3 regions of the Streptomyces sp. NPDC002623 genome follow, and region 2 is predicted to be linked to each of the others. Evidence: riboswitches for the same ligand, from Rfam matches in the RefSeq annotation. Region 2 holds a riboswitch; each other region holds the start of a gene.
What was found. A riboswitch is a leader RNA that binds a small molecule or an ion and turns the genes downstream of it on or off. The one in region 2 is predicted to bind cobalamin.
Positions count from the first base shown of each region.

Region 1: it holds a riboswitch for cobalamin, as region 2 does, so the genes downstream of both, ACWD4O_RS38425 (CbtB domain-containing protein) here and metE (5-methyltetrahydropteroyltriglutamate--homocysteine S-methyltransferase) in region 2, are expected to answer to the same signal.
Region 3: it holds a riboswitch for cobalamin, as region 2 does, so the genes downstream of both, ACWD4O_RS29535 (cobalamin biosynthesis protein) here and metE (5-methyltetrahydropteroyltriglutamate--homocysteine S-methyltransferase) in region 2, are expected to answer to the same signal.

Region 1 covers NZ_JBSFWB010000032.1:66,462-70,895, reverse strand. The annotation lists gene ACWD4O_RS38445 (ATP-binding cassette domain-containing protein) at 1-312, shown strand, start outside; gene ACWD4O_RS38440 (DUF6479 family protein) at 341-706, opposite strand; gene ACWD4O_RS38435 (ferredoxin) at 863-1,237, shown strand; gene ACWD4O_RS38430 (histidine phosphatase family protein) at 1,297-1,860, opposite strand; cobalamin riboswitch at 2,132-2,288, shown strand; gene ACWD4O_RS38425 (CbtB domain-containing protein) at 2,325-2,546, shown strand; gene ACWD4O_RS38420 (CbtA family protein) at 2,572-3,333, shown strand; gene ACWD4O_RS38415 (acyl-CoA dehydrogenase family protein) at 3,481-4,434, shown strand, end outside.
Region 2 covers NZ_JBSFWB010000056.1:23,955-28,388, reverse strand. The annotation lists gene ACWD4O_RS45390 (amidohydrolase family protein) at 1-204, shown strand, start outside; gene ACWD4O_RS45385 (hypothetical protein) at 452-1,048, shown strand; cobalamin riboswitch at 1,271-1,500, shown strand; gene metE (5-methyltetrahydropteroyltriglutamate--homocysteine S-methyltransferase) at 1,668-3,986, shown strand; gene ACWD4O_RS45375 (hypothetical protein) at 4,051-4,296, opposite strand.
Region 3 covers NZ_JBSFWB010000018.1:64,616-69,049, reverse strand. The annotation lists gene ACWD4O_RS29540 (cobyric acid synthase) at 1-1,105, opposite strand, end outside; gene ACWD4O_RS29535 (cobalamin biosynthesis protein) at 1,102-2,067, opposite strand; cobalamin riboswitch at 2,169-2,309, opposite strand; gene ACWD4O_RS29530 (hypothetical protein) at 2,470-2,691, opposite strand; gene ACWD4O_RS29525 (anion permease) at 2,726-3,949, opposite strand; gene ACWD4O_RS29520 (lysozyme) at 4,103-4,434, opposite strand, start outside.

The DNA of each region.
Region 1 (4,434 bases), on a different contig from region 2:
CGGCTCAAGCTGGCCGTCCACATGGGCGACAAGGGCGGCGTCTACGTCCTCGACGAGCCGACCGCCGGTCTCCATCTCGCCGACGTCGAACAACTGCTCGGCCTGCTGGACCGGCTCGTCGACTCCGGCAAGTCCGTCATCGTCGTCGAGCACCACCAGGCCGTCATGGCGCACGCCGACTGGATCATCGACCTCGGCCCCGGCGCCGGCCACGACGGCGGAAAGATAGTCTTCGAGGGCACGCCTGCCGACCTCGTCGCCGCCCGTCCCACCCTCACCGGGGAGCACCTGGCGGCCTACGTCGGCGCCTGACCGGCGCGGGCGAGGGGGAGCCCGGTGATCAGTGGGCTCCCAGGCCGCCGCCGCCGAACGAGCCGCTGCTGCCGCGGCTCCAGCGCGGGCGTTTCTGGTCCGTGCTCGCCCGGGTCTGCATGTTGCTCAGTTCGTACGGGGTGAGGGGGCGGCCCCCCTTCGGGGTCCGAGGAACCTCGTCGGGCTCGCGGTTCTCGCGGATCTCACGCACCGCGCCGCCCGGCGGCAGCTGCGGTTGCTCCTCGGGGCGCGGCCGGTCCGGCTCACGCGACTTGACACGCGCGCCCAGCCAGAAGCCGCCGGCCAGCACGGCCAGCACGGCCATGCCGACGACGAACATCACGAGACTGAGCAGGCCGCTCGCGGCGGCCAGCTGCATGCTTGCGGTAGTCATATCAGCCGAATACCCCCGTAACGGGTCATGAACCCGCCATTCCGGGACCAGTCCGGAGACGTGACTCCCCGTCGACGGAACCTCACGCATGGCGTCCGGCAGACGTCGCTGCTGCCGGGCGGGTTTGGCGCCGCTCCTACCGGCTACCCGCCGGGGGTGACTTCGACGACATCCCAACAGGAACTCTTCCGATTCCTGGAGGACCGCTTCGCCTGCGCGCAGGCGTGCACCGAATGTGCGCGAACCTGTGCGCTGCGGGCGAGCCTCGTGGACCCGGAGGGGACCGAACGAGACGAACTCGTGCGACGCAAGGGCATCATGTGCGCGGAGGTGTGCGACGCGACCTGCCGGGTGCTGTCCGAGGACAACCGGATGGACGAGGCCGGCATCCGCGCCCAGCTGGAGTGGTGCCGGACCGTCTGCCTGGAGTGCGCCCATGTCTTCGACAAGCATCCGGGAGCCGAGGAGGGCGCGGCCGCCTGCCGCGCCTGCGCCGCGACCTGCACGGACTTTCTCGCCACGCTGGGCTGAGACCGCGCGCAGGCGCCCTCGCGGCGGACACCTCGCAGGGGCGACTCACGGCGGACGTCTCAGAGCGGGCTGCCCATCCGTACGTTCCAGCGCCCCGACCGGCCGCTGAGCTCCACGGCCGTCAGCGGCGGCACGTCAGTGCGCCAGAACGCCGACTCCGGCGCTCCCAGCGCCCGTACCACCGCGGCCCGGACGACCTCGGGCTCGGCGACGGCCACGGTCCGCCCCGGCTGCAGCGCGGCCGTGTCGAGCCAGGCGGCCACCCGTTCGCACACCGCCCGCACCGACTCCCCGCCGTGCGGCGCGGCCGTGGGGTCCGTGAGCCACGCGGCCAGCGCGTCCGGCTCCCGAGCCCCCACGTCCGCCAGCGCCTCGCCCCGCCAGCGGCCCGCGTCCAGCGCCGCCAGCCCGGGCGCGTCCACCGCGTCGAGGCCCAGTGCGACGGCCGTCTCGCGGCAGCGCACGGTGGGCGACGTCCAGACGCGCTCGGCCGTCGGCAGCGTCCCGGCGGCCGCCCGGGCCCGCCGCCGCCCGACGTCGTCGAGCGGACCGCCGTCGTCGAACCGCGCCTCGCGCAGGGCGGCGGTGAGCGCGGGGGAGACCAGGACCAGCCTGCTCGTCATGCGACGCCTTTCTCTCGTGTCCCGTGCGGCATCCGGCACATGACCGGGACGGGCGCCGGCCGTGTCGGAACCCGGGCGGGCAGCCGCGGGTCCGTCGTGGCCCGGTGGGCGGCGCGGGCCGACAACACGCCCTCGACCCGCCGGTGTTCGGCGGCCTCCGGCCCCGCGCGACCGGGCCGCGCCCGCAGTTCCGCACCCGTCATCGGAGGTCATCCTGCCGGACGGGCCGGCGGTCCCGCTCCCGTACCCCGTCCGTGCGCCCTTGGCCGGATCTGCACTTTCGCGGTACGGTCCTCGACGAAATCGACATCGACGACGGACAAGCGGAAGCCGGTGGAAGCCCGGCACGGTCGCGCCACTGTGTGCCGGGCCCCCATCTCAGGTGCGGGCCGGGTGAGTCAGACCCGCACCGTCGTCCTGTGCACCACCGAGCCGGGACGCGAGTTCCCCCAGGAGGTCCTGCCATGGCGCAGTCCGCCGTCCAGCCGAGCGCTACCCCTACCGCCCTCCCCGAGAAGCTGCCGATCGGGGCGATCGTCCCGTGGGCGGTCTTCTTCGGCATCCTGATGTTGGTCCTGCTGTACTTCGTCGGCGCCGAACAGGGCGCCACGTCCGTGGTGTCCGGCGAGGGCGTCCACGAGTGGGTGCACGACGCCCGCCACCTGCTCGGCTTCCCCTGCCACTGACAGCGAAGAGGAAGCGTATCCGCTCATGAACTCCGCAACTGTCAGAAACCTCCTGGTCCGTGGCATGCTCGCGGGACTTGCCGCGGGCCTGGTGGCCCTCTTCGTCGCCTACTTCCTGGGCGAACCGCGCGTCGACGAGGCGATCGCCTTCGAGGAGACGCACGCCCACGAGCACGGCGGCGAGGAACTCGTCAGCCGCACCCTGCAGTCCACCGCGGGCCTGTCCACCGGCGTCCTCGTCTACGGGGTCGCCTTCGGCGGCATCGCGGCCCTCGCGTACTGCTTCGCGCTCGGCCGCATCGGCCGCTTCGGGCCGCGCGCGAGCGCGCTGCTCCTGGCGGGCGCCGGGCTGGTCTCGGTGTATGTCGTCCCGTTCCTGAAGTACCCCGCCAACCCGCCGGCCGTCGGGGATCCCGACACGCTGAACCAGCGCACCACGCTGTACTTCCTGATGGTCGTGCTCAGTGTGCTGCTGGCGGTCGGCGCCGTCGTCCTGGGCAGGCGTCTCGCGCCGCGCCTGGGCAACTGGAACGCCACGCTGGCGGCGGGCGGGTTCTTCGTCCTCGTCGTGGGCCTGGCGTACGCCTTCCTGCCGTCGTTCAACGAGGCTCCGGCGGACTTCCCTGCGACTCTGCTGTGGCAGTACCGGCTCGCCGCCCTCGCCGTGCAGGCGGCCCTGTGGACCGCCTTCGGGCTGGTCTTCGGGGTGCTCGCGGAGCGCCTGCTGGCTCCCGAGGCCGCCAGGAAGCCGGCGGTGACGGCCCAGCCGACTCCGGTACCTCACTGATCGCCGCACGGTCGAAGGGCCCCGGGAGCGCTTCTGCTCCGGGGCCCTTCTGGCGTTGCGCTCCCCATTCCCAATTTCTGGAACACGTTCTACCGTGTGCGCCGTCAGGACCGTCCGGACACCGGCCTTGGGAAGCCAGGAGGCGCCGTGCACCTCGACCACACGCCCGAGCAGCTGCGGCTGCGCACCGAACTGCGCGCCTACTTCGCCGAGTTGGTGCCGGCCAACGCCTACGCCCGGCACATCGACCCGGTCGCCGCGAAACGCTTCTACCGCAAGACCATCCGCCAGTTGGGCGCGGACGGCTGGCTCGGCGTCGGCTGGCCGAAGGAGTACGGCGGCCGGGGCCTCACGCCCATCGAGCAGTTCGTCTTCTTCGACGAGGCCGCCCAGGCCGGCGTGCCGCTGCCGCTGATGGCGCTCAACACCGTGGGCCCGACGATCATGCGGTACGGCACGGACGAGCAGAAGGCCGACTTCCTGCCGAAGATCCTCGCCGGTGAGATCGACTTCGCCATCGGCTACAGCGAGCCCGACGCCGGCACCGACCTCGCCGCCCTCAAGACCCGTGCGGTACGCGAAGGCGACGAGTACGTGGTCAACGGGCAGAAGATCTGGACGACCAACGGCGACACCGCGGACTGGGTCTGGCTCGCCGTGCGCACCGACCCCGAGGCCCCGCCGCACAAGGGCATCACCATGCTCCTGGTGCCGACCGCCGACCCCGGCTACTCCTGCACGGTCATCCGCACCCTCGCCTCGCACGACACCACCGCCAGCTACTACGAGAACGTCCGGGTCCCGGTCTCCCGGCGGGTCGGTCCCGAGAACCAGGGCTGGCGGCTGATCACCAACCAGCTCAACCACGAGCGCGTGACCCTCGCCGCGCACGGCACGATGGCCATCCGCGCCCTGCACGACGTGCAGCGCTGGGCGACGGAGACCAAGCTCGCCGACGGCCGCCGGGTCGTCGACCTGCCCTGGGTGCGCCGCCGGCTGGCCCGGACCCATGTGAAGCTCGACGCGCTCAAGCTGCTGAACTGGCAGATGGTCGGCGCCCTCCAGAACGGCACCCTCACGCCCCAGGACGCCTCCGCCGTC
Region 2 (4,434 bases):
TTCGCCAACGGACTGGACAGCGGCGTGGACCCCCACACGCTGACAGCCGTCAACCGCACCAACGCCGAAGCTCTCTTCCCCCGCCTGGCCACGAAGCCGGCCGGGCCGGCGCCGGCCCGGCCGCTCCCCGTGCGGCTGCGCCAGTCCGCCCGACGGGCCGGCGCCCGCCTCTTCTACAAGCTCATCCAGCCCGGAACCCACTGAGAGCCCGACCGCCGCCGCGCACCCGATGCCCCCGGAGACAGCCGATGCCCAGACGGCCGTCGCCACCGGCGGCGGGCGGAGTTGCCGAGGATCCGCCGGTCTCTCCGGATTCCGCGAGCTGACGACTCGTCAACTACCTCTGAGTCACGGCCACTTTACTGACCGGGTGGGGCAATTGGCGGCAAGCGGTGGTCTACTGAGGTACATGCCCCTTTTGGACGATGAGCGGGAAGCTCTCATCATGGGTGTGGCCATCGCAGGAGGCGGGTCGGCGCTCCTCCTCGTCGGCGGGCTCATCTGGGGATTCCCGTGGCAGGTGATCCTGCTCGTGGTGGCTTTCACGGTCGTGCTCGGGGTCGCGATCTCCGCCATGACATTGGCCGAGGTACGGCGTGACGCGGAGCGGCAGGCGCGCAGCCGCGCGATGCTGACCGCCTGGGCGGGCCGCAACGGAGGGCGTTGCGAAACAGACTTGGCCGCGCTCACCACCGACGGGGAGCAGTGGAAGCTCCCCGCGAGCCCGCTCTTCCGCGGCGAAGTGCTGGCCGTGGTGCACCGGGACGGCGTCGAGGTGGGCATCGCCTGCTCCATCGTCGACGACGGCCTCGAGGGCGGAAACAGCTGGTACACGGCGATCCTGGTCCGCCTCACCGAGGAGCGGCCGCCGACCCGACTGCACCGCCGGGAGATACGCCGACTGGATCTGCCGCCGGGCGTGGTGTCGGTGGAGACGGGTCGCCAGGAGCTGTGCGTGCGGTACGTAGGCTGGCCCGACGCGTCGCCGGTGCTGGACACGCGGGTCGACGCCGCCGTCCGCCTGGCGGCGAGCCCGCAGGAGGCGTGACGCCGACGCGTCCGCGCCCCCGGCCCCGGCCCCCGCTCCGGCCCGCGAGTCGCCCCGGTTCTTCACTGCTGTCGGCCGTACGACCAGGGCCGGGCAACCCGGGCGGAGGGAGACGCGGGGGCGCGTTTCCCTCCCCCGATCCGTTCCACACGCGTCCGCCATGTGGCCCACGCCACCATCCGAATGCCGGACACCACGGGCCGCATCCCTGACGGTCGCCGTACGGTGGCTGGTGCAGCTGGTTCGCCCCGTCCGCCAGGCGGGATGCGTCGCAAGAGGGAACCCGGTGGGAATCCGGGACTGCCCCGCAGCGGTGAGCGGGAACGACCGCCGTCATACGCACTGGGTCCACGCAGGGCCTGGGAAGCGACGGCCAGTAGGTGTCTCGTACGACTTCGTACGACACAGACGTGCCCGCGAGTCCGAAGACCTGCCAACTGCCCGCACCCGAACCACTCGTGTGCGGACATCCCGGTGACCTCGTGGGCGGGTCGGCGTACCTACCAGGCGGACGACCGCGCCGTACCTTGCGCAGTCGGTCTCCGTCCGGTTCGTCACCCCTTCGCGCTCGCGTCCCGTCCCCGGGATCTCAGGGATTCATCTCGCGAAGGAGATCTCCGTGACCACCAAGCCCGCAGCCGCGGCAGCACGGGCCACCGTGTACGGCTACCCCCGCCAGGGCCCGAACCGGGAACTGAAGAAAGCCATCGAGGGCTACTGGAAGGGCCGCGTCACCGCCGACGCCCTCCGGACCGCCGCCGCCGAACTGCGTGCCGACAACTGGCGGCAGATCGCCGAGGCCGGCATCCACGAGGCGCCCACCGGCGACTTCTCGTACTACGACCACGTCCTGGACACCACCGTCATGGTCGGCGCGATCCCCGACCGCCACCGGGCGGCCGTCGATGCGGACGCCCTGGACGGCTACTTCGCCATGGCGCGCGGTACCCAGGACGTCGCGCCGCTGGAGATGACCAAGTGGTTCGACACCAACTACCACTACCTCGTCCCCGAGTTGGGCCCGGACACGGTCTTCACGACCGACTCCACCAAGCAGGTCGCCGAGCTGGGCGAAGCCCTTGCCCTCGGGCTCACCGCCCGTCCCGTCCTGGTCGGCCCGGTCACCTATCTGCTGCTGGCCAAGCCTGCCCCCGGCGTGGCGGCGGACTTCGACCCGCTGACCCTGCTGGACCGTCTGCTCCCGGTGTACGCCGAGGTCCTCGCCGACCTGCGGGCGGCGGGCGCGGAATGGGTGCAACTCGACGAGCCCGCCCTCGTCCAGGACCGCACCCCGGCCGAGCTCAACGCCGCCGCCCGCGCCTGCCGCGACCTCGGGGCCCTCACCGACCGGCCCAAGCTGCTGATCGCCTCCTACTTCGACCGGCTGGGCGAGGCCCTGCCCGTCCTGGCCAAGGCTCCCGTCGAAGGGCTCGCCCTGGACTTCACCGACACCGCCGCAGCCAACCTCGACGCGCTGGCAGCCGTGGGCGGGCTGCCCGGCAAGCGTCTGATCGCCGGTGTCGTCAACGGCCGCAACATCTGGATCAACGACCTGTCGAAATCCCTCGCCCTGCTCGGCACCCTGCTCGGCCTGGCCGACCGGGTCGACGTGGCCGCCTCCTGCTCCCTGCTGCACGTCCCCCTCGACACGGCCGCCGAACGGGACGTCGACCCGCAGATCCTGCGCTGGCTCGCCTTCGCGAAGCAGAAGACCGCCGAGATCGTCACCCTCGCCAAGGGGCTGACCCACGGCACCGGTTCCATCTCGGCGGAACTGACCGCGAACCGGTCCGATCTGGCCTCCCGCGTGAACTCCCCCGTCACCCACGACCCTGCCGTCCGGGCCCGCGCCGAGGCCGTCACCGATGCTGACGCCCGCCGCTCCCAGCCCTACGCCGAACGGGCCGCGGCCCAGCGCACCCACCTCGGCCTGCCGCTCCTGCCGACCACCACCATCGGCTCCTTCCCGCAGACCGGCGAACTGCGCACCGCCCGCGCGGACCTGCGGGCCGGCCGGATCGACACGGCCGGCTACGAGGAGCGGATCAGGGCCGAGATCCAGGAGGTGATCGCCTTCCAGGAGAAGACCGGCCTGGACGTCCTGGTGCACGGCGAGGCCGAACGCAACGACATGGTCCAGTACTTCGCCGAGCAGCTCACCGGCTACCTCGCCACCCAGCACGGCTGGGTGCAGTCCTACGGCACCCGCTACGTCCGCCCGCCGATCCTGGCGGGCGACGTCTCCCGCCCCGAGCCGATGACCGTGCGCTGGACGACCTACGCCCAGTCCCTCACCCCACGCCCGGTCAAGGGCATGCTCACCGGCCCGGTCACCATGCTCGCCTGGTCCTTCGTCCGCGACGACCAGCCCCTCGGCGACACCGCCCGCCAGGTCGCCCTCGCCCTGCGCGACGAGGTGAACGACCTTGAGACGGCGGGCACTTCGGTCATCCAGGTCGACGAGCCCGCCCTGCGCGAGACGCTGCCGCTGCGCGCCTCCGACCACCCCGCCTACCTCGCGTGGGCGACGGAGGCGTTCCGGCTGACGACGAGCGGCGTCCGTCCGGACACCCAGATCCACACCCATATGTGCTACGCCGAGTTCGGCGACGTCGTCCAGGCCATCGACGACCTCGACGCCGACGTCATCAGCCTGGAGGCCGCCCGTTCCCACATGCAGGTCGCCCGCGAACTCGCCGCCCACGGCTACCCCCGCGAGGCCGGCCCCGGCGTCTACGACATCCACTCCCCGCGCGTCCCGAGCGTGCAGGAGGCGGCCGAACTGCTGCGCACCGGCCTCGAGGCCATCCCCGCCGAACGGCTGTGGGTCAACCCCGACTGCGGCCTGAAGACCCGCGCCTGGCCCGAGACCCGCACCTCGCTGGAGAACCTCGTCGCCGCCGCCCGCACGGTCCGCGGCGAGCTGACCGCGTCCTGACCGACCGTCCCGAGAGCCGGGGCGCCACGAGCGCCCCGGCCCCCACTCGGGTCCGGCCGAGGGCTCAGGAGCAGAAGTCGGCGATCGTGCGGGTGAGGATGTCGGTCAGGCGGTCCAGCGAGGCGAGGCCGACGTACTCGGTCGCCGCGTGGGCGCGCTCGCGGACCGCCCCTGGGTGATGGAGCCCGCCGCCTTCCTGCCCGACCTCGTCTGGAGCGGCAAGCACCCGACCGTCCCGCTGCGGCAGCTTCCCCGCGGGCAGCGCGCACGCCGCGTCTTCACCGTCGTACGCCGCGGCCGCAGCGGACATCCCGCCGTCCTGGCCTGCCGCAATGCCCTCTCGCGGGCGGTCGCCCTCGACTCCGACCGGGCGGAGGACAGCACGGCCCACCGGTGCCAAGGCCCTGTGCGGCAACTGAACAGAGCGCTCCGGTCTTGCCTCCCCGTG
Region 3 (4,434 bases), on a different contig from region 2:
GCAGTCCGAGTCCGTCGACCCGGCCCCGGCGGCTCTCGACGTCGTCCTCGATGCGCTCGCCGAGGATCTGGAAGCCGCCGCAGATCCCGAGGATCGGCCGGCCCTCCGCCGCCCGGCGCAGCAGGGCCGCGGCCAGCCCGCGCTCGTGCAGCCACTCCAGGGCCCGGACCGTGCCCCGGGTGCCGGGCACGACGACGAGATCGGCGTCGGCGAGCTCCTCCGGCCGGTCCACGAACCGCACGACGACACCGGGTTCGGCGGCGAGCGCGTCCACGTCGGTGAAGTTGGACATGAGCGGTATCGCGCAGACGGCGACCCGCAGCACGTCCTCGCCGACGGGCGGGGCGGTGTTCGACTCACGCACGGTGCCGCGCAGCGAAACGCGCAGTCCGTCCTCCTCGTCGATCCCGAGCCCGTGCCGGAACGGCAGCACCCCGTAGGTCCGCCGCCCGGTGAGCCCGAGCAGCATGTCGAGCCCCGGCTCCAACAGGGAGACGTCGCCGCGGAACTTGTTGACGAGGAATCCGGCGACGAGCGCCTGATCCTCGGGGGACAGAAGCGCGACGGTCCCGAAGAAGGACGCGAAGACCCCGCCACGATCGATGTCACCGACGACGAGGACGGGAAGCCCGGCATTCCGGGCGATCCCCATGTTGACGATGTCGGTCCGCCGAAGATTGATCTCGGCGGGAGAGCCGGCCCCCTCACAGATCACCGCGTCATACGTGCCCCGCAACTCGGCGAGACAGTCGAGAACGGTTCCCAGGAGTTTCTGCTGCCGCCCCCCGTGATACCCACGGGCACTGAGCTCCCCGACGGGCTTCCCGAGCAGCACGACCTGACTGCTCTGCTCGCCGCCCGGCTTCAGCAGCACGGGATTCATGAGCGCGGTCGGCTCGACCCGGCAGGCCTGGGCCTGCATGGCCTGCGCCCGCCCGATCTCGGCGCCTTCCTTGGTCACGAACGAGTTCAGGGACATGTTCTGGGCCTTGAAGGGCGCGACCTTCACCCCCTGCCGCACCAGCCACCGGCAGATCCCGGCCGTGACGACACTCTTGCCGGCATCGGAGGTCGTGCCGGCCACCAGAAGACCGCCGCCCGTCATGAAGTACGCCCCTTCGCTTTCGCGTTCACCGTCGTGGCGAGGGTGCGCGCGGCGACGGTCACGCCGAGCGCGAGCAGACCGACCCGGCGGGAGAGCCGCGCGGCCCGTTCGATGTCCCGGGCGACGACGGGCCGCCCGGCCGCCCCGTTGAGCACGGGCCGGTGCTCGACCCGGCCGCCGTACGACAGGGTCCCGCCCAGCCGCACGCCGAGCGCCCCGGCGAACGACGCCTCGACGGGTCCGGCATTGGGACTGGGATGCCTGCCCGCGTCCGCCCGCCAGGCCCGAACGGCCCCGCGCGGATCGCCCCCGGCCACGGCGGCGAGCACAGCGGTCAGCCGAGCCCCCGGCCACCCGGCCAGGTCGTCGAGCCGAGCGGAGGCCCACCCGAAGCGCAGATATCTCGGCGACCGGTGCCCGACCATGGCGTCCAGGGTGTTGACGGCCCGGAACCCGACCAGCCCCGGCACCCCGCCGACGGCCCCCCACACCAGCGCCCCCACGACGGCGTCGGAGGTGTTCTCGGCGACGGACTCCACCACGGCCCGGGCGATCCCGTCCGCGTCCAGCGACTGCGGATCCCGCCCGCACAGATGCGGCAGCCGCTCCCGCGCGGCGTCGACGTCACCCGCTTCGAGGGCCCGCCCGATGCCCCGCGCCTCGCGGACGAGGGAGGAGCCCCCGACGACGGCCCAGGTGGCGGCGGAGGTGAGGACGACGGAGACGGCGGTGGAGGACCGTCCGCCGCGCGAGACGGCAGCCCCCAACGCGACGGCGCTCCCGGCGCACACGAGGGTGTGCAGAGCGCCCCACCCCCGATGGTCCCGCCACAACACCCGCTCCACGCCACCCGCGGCCCGCCCGAACGCGGCGACCGGATGCCCCCGGCGGGGATCGCCGAGGATCAGATCGCCGAGGAGGCCGGCGGCGGCGCCGTACGCGAAGACGCGATCGGCACGCACGGGCTCAGCCGGCCGTGGGGTCGGGCAGCGAACCGGTGCGGTACCTCAACGGCCCAGCGAGCATGGCGATATGTCCTCACTCAGGGTGTCCGCGCCCTGGTTCGACTAGACCGGCGGGGAGAGTTCCTGGCTCCCGGGGGCTTACTACCCCGGTGACAGTGGCGGGACCGCGCCGGATTCGCACCGGCTTCCTCTCCTACCGCCGTTGATGGCTCCGGCAGTCCACCACGGGCCCGGAACGGCCGTCAACTTGCCGTTGACCTGCACAGGGAGAGTGTGCAGAACCCCACACCGCTGCCACGACGGCCGTCACTCGCGCACGGCTCCCGGAGGAAAAAACGGACCGCCCCGTGCGGCTCCTCGCGAGAGCCGCACAGGGCGGTGAGTGCCGTCGGCCGGGCGTCAGACCACGATCAGCGAGATCCCGTAGGCCACCGCGGCCGCGCAGGCGACGAAGCACGCGTACGCGCCCGTCACCGCGAGGGTGGCCGAGCCGCCCTCCGCCGTTGCGCGTTCCTGCCGCGACAGACCCATGACGCCCAGGGTGAACAGAGCCACCAGGCCCACGGTGACCACGAGGCTGACGCCGAAGACGGAGCCCAGGGCCGCCCAGTCGATCTTCATGCTGTTTCTCTTCCTTCGTACCGGGTGCGCGGGCTCAGACGGCCGGGGCCGTGGGCTCGGTGGCCGTGGCGGTGGCGGAGGCGGTGGCGGCGGGGGACGGGATGGTGGCCGTCAGGCTGTCGGCGACCGGGGCCGCCGTCGGGATCGCCGCCGGCTCCTCCGTCCCGTTGACGTTCGAGGCGTCGATGACCTCGCGCCGCGAGATCTTCCAGATCGCCGCGCTGGAGGCCACCAGGAAGATCGCGACCACCGCGGTGCCCCAGTCGCCCAGGTCGGTCACGGACTCGGCCAGCGCACCCACCAGGGCCGCCGCCGGCAGCGTCAGGCCCCACGCGACGAACATCCGCGTCGCCGTCGACCAGCGGACCACTCCGCCCTTGCGGCCGAGCCCCGCGCCCATCACCGCACCGGAGACCGAGTGGGTGGTGGAGAGGGAGAAGCCGAGGTGGGAGGAGGCCAGGATGACCGTGGCCGCGCTGGTCTGGGCGGCGAAGCCCTGCTGTGGCTGGAGGTCGGTCAGGCCCTTGCCCATGGTGCGGATGATGCGCCAGCCGCCGAGGTAGGTGCCGAGCGCGATGGCGAGGCCCGCGGAGAGGATGACCCAGGTGGGCGGGTCCGAGTCGGGGGCCACGGCGCCGCCGGCCACGAGGGCGAGGGTGATGATGCCCATCGTCTTCTGCGCGTCGTTCGTGCCGTGGGCGAGCGAGACCAGGCCGGCCGAGGCGATCTGGCCGGCGCGGTAGCCCTTCGCCGCGGCCTTGCCGTCGGCCTTCTTGCCGAGGGTGTAGGAGAGGCGGGTCGCCAGAAACGCCGCGATGCCCGCGACGATCGGGGCCGCGATCGCCGGGATCAGGACCTTGGTGACCAGGGCGTCGCCGTGCACCGCGCCCATGCCGGCCGAGGCGATGGTGGCGCCGATCAGGCCGCCCATGAGGGCGTGCGAGGAGCTGGAGGGCAGGCCCACCAGCCAGGTCAGCAGGTTCCAGAGGATGGCGCCGACCAGGGCGGCGAAGATGACCTCGGGCCGGATGCCGGTCTCGTCGACGAGCCCCTTGGAGATCGTGTTGGCGACCTCCACGGAGAGGAACGCGCCGACGAGGTTGAGCACGGCGGACATGGCCACCGCGACCTTGGGTCTGAGTGCACCGGTCGAGATGGTCGTGGCCATCGCGTTGGCGGTGTCGTGGAAACCGTTCGTGAAATCGAACGCAAGTGCGGTTACGACCACAATCGCGAGGATCAGCGAGAAGCTTTCCATTTACCCAGGCATTCGTTCGAAGTAATCGGCCGGTTGAACGTAAGTAACCTGAATGAACGGAAGGTGAACTGGAGGGGGCTTGGTGGTGTCCAGTAGGGCAGGGGCGGGGCTCCGTTTCTTCCCTGTGCCGCCGGCGGCACAGACGCCGCACGGCTAGTCCCCTTGCGCGAAGCTCTGCAGCCGGTCGGCGGAGCCGTTGAAGAGATTCTGGTCACCCGGCAGGCTGCCGCTGTCGGCGTACTGCCAAAAGGTCCACGCCGACCATCCGGCCGGCAGGGCGCCCGCGTCGGCGGACCGGTAACGGGCGATCCACAGGGCGTGATCCGCGGCGAAGGCGCTGCTGCCGCCCGTGCAGAGGTTCCACCAGTGGGTCGTCGTGTAGATCACCGGGCGACGGCCGGTGAGCCGGTGCACCTCGTCGCTGAAGGCCCGGATCCAGGCCACCGTCTGCGCCTCGGTCAGGCCGTAGCACCTGTTCGAGCCGC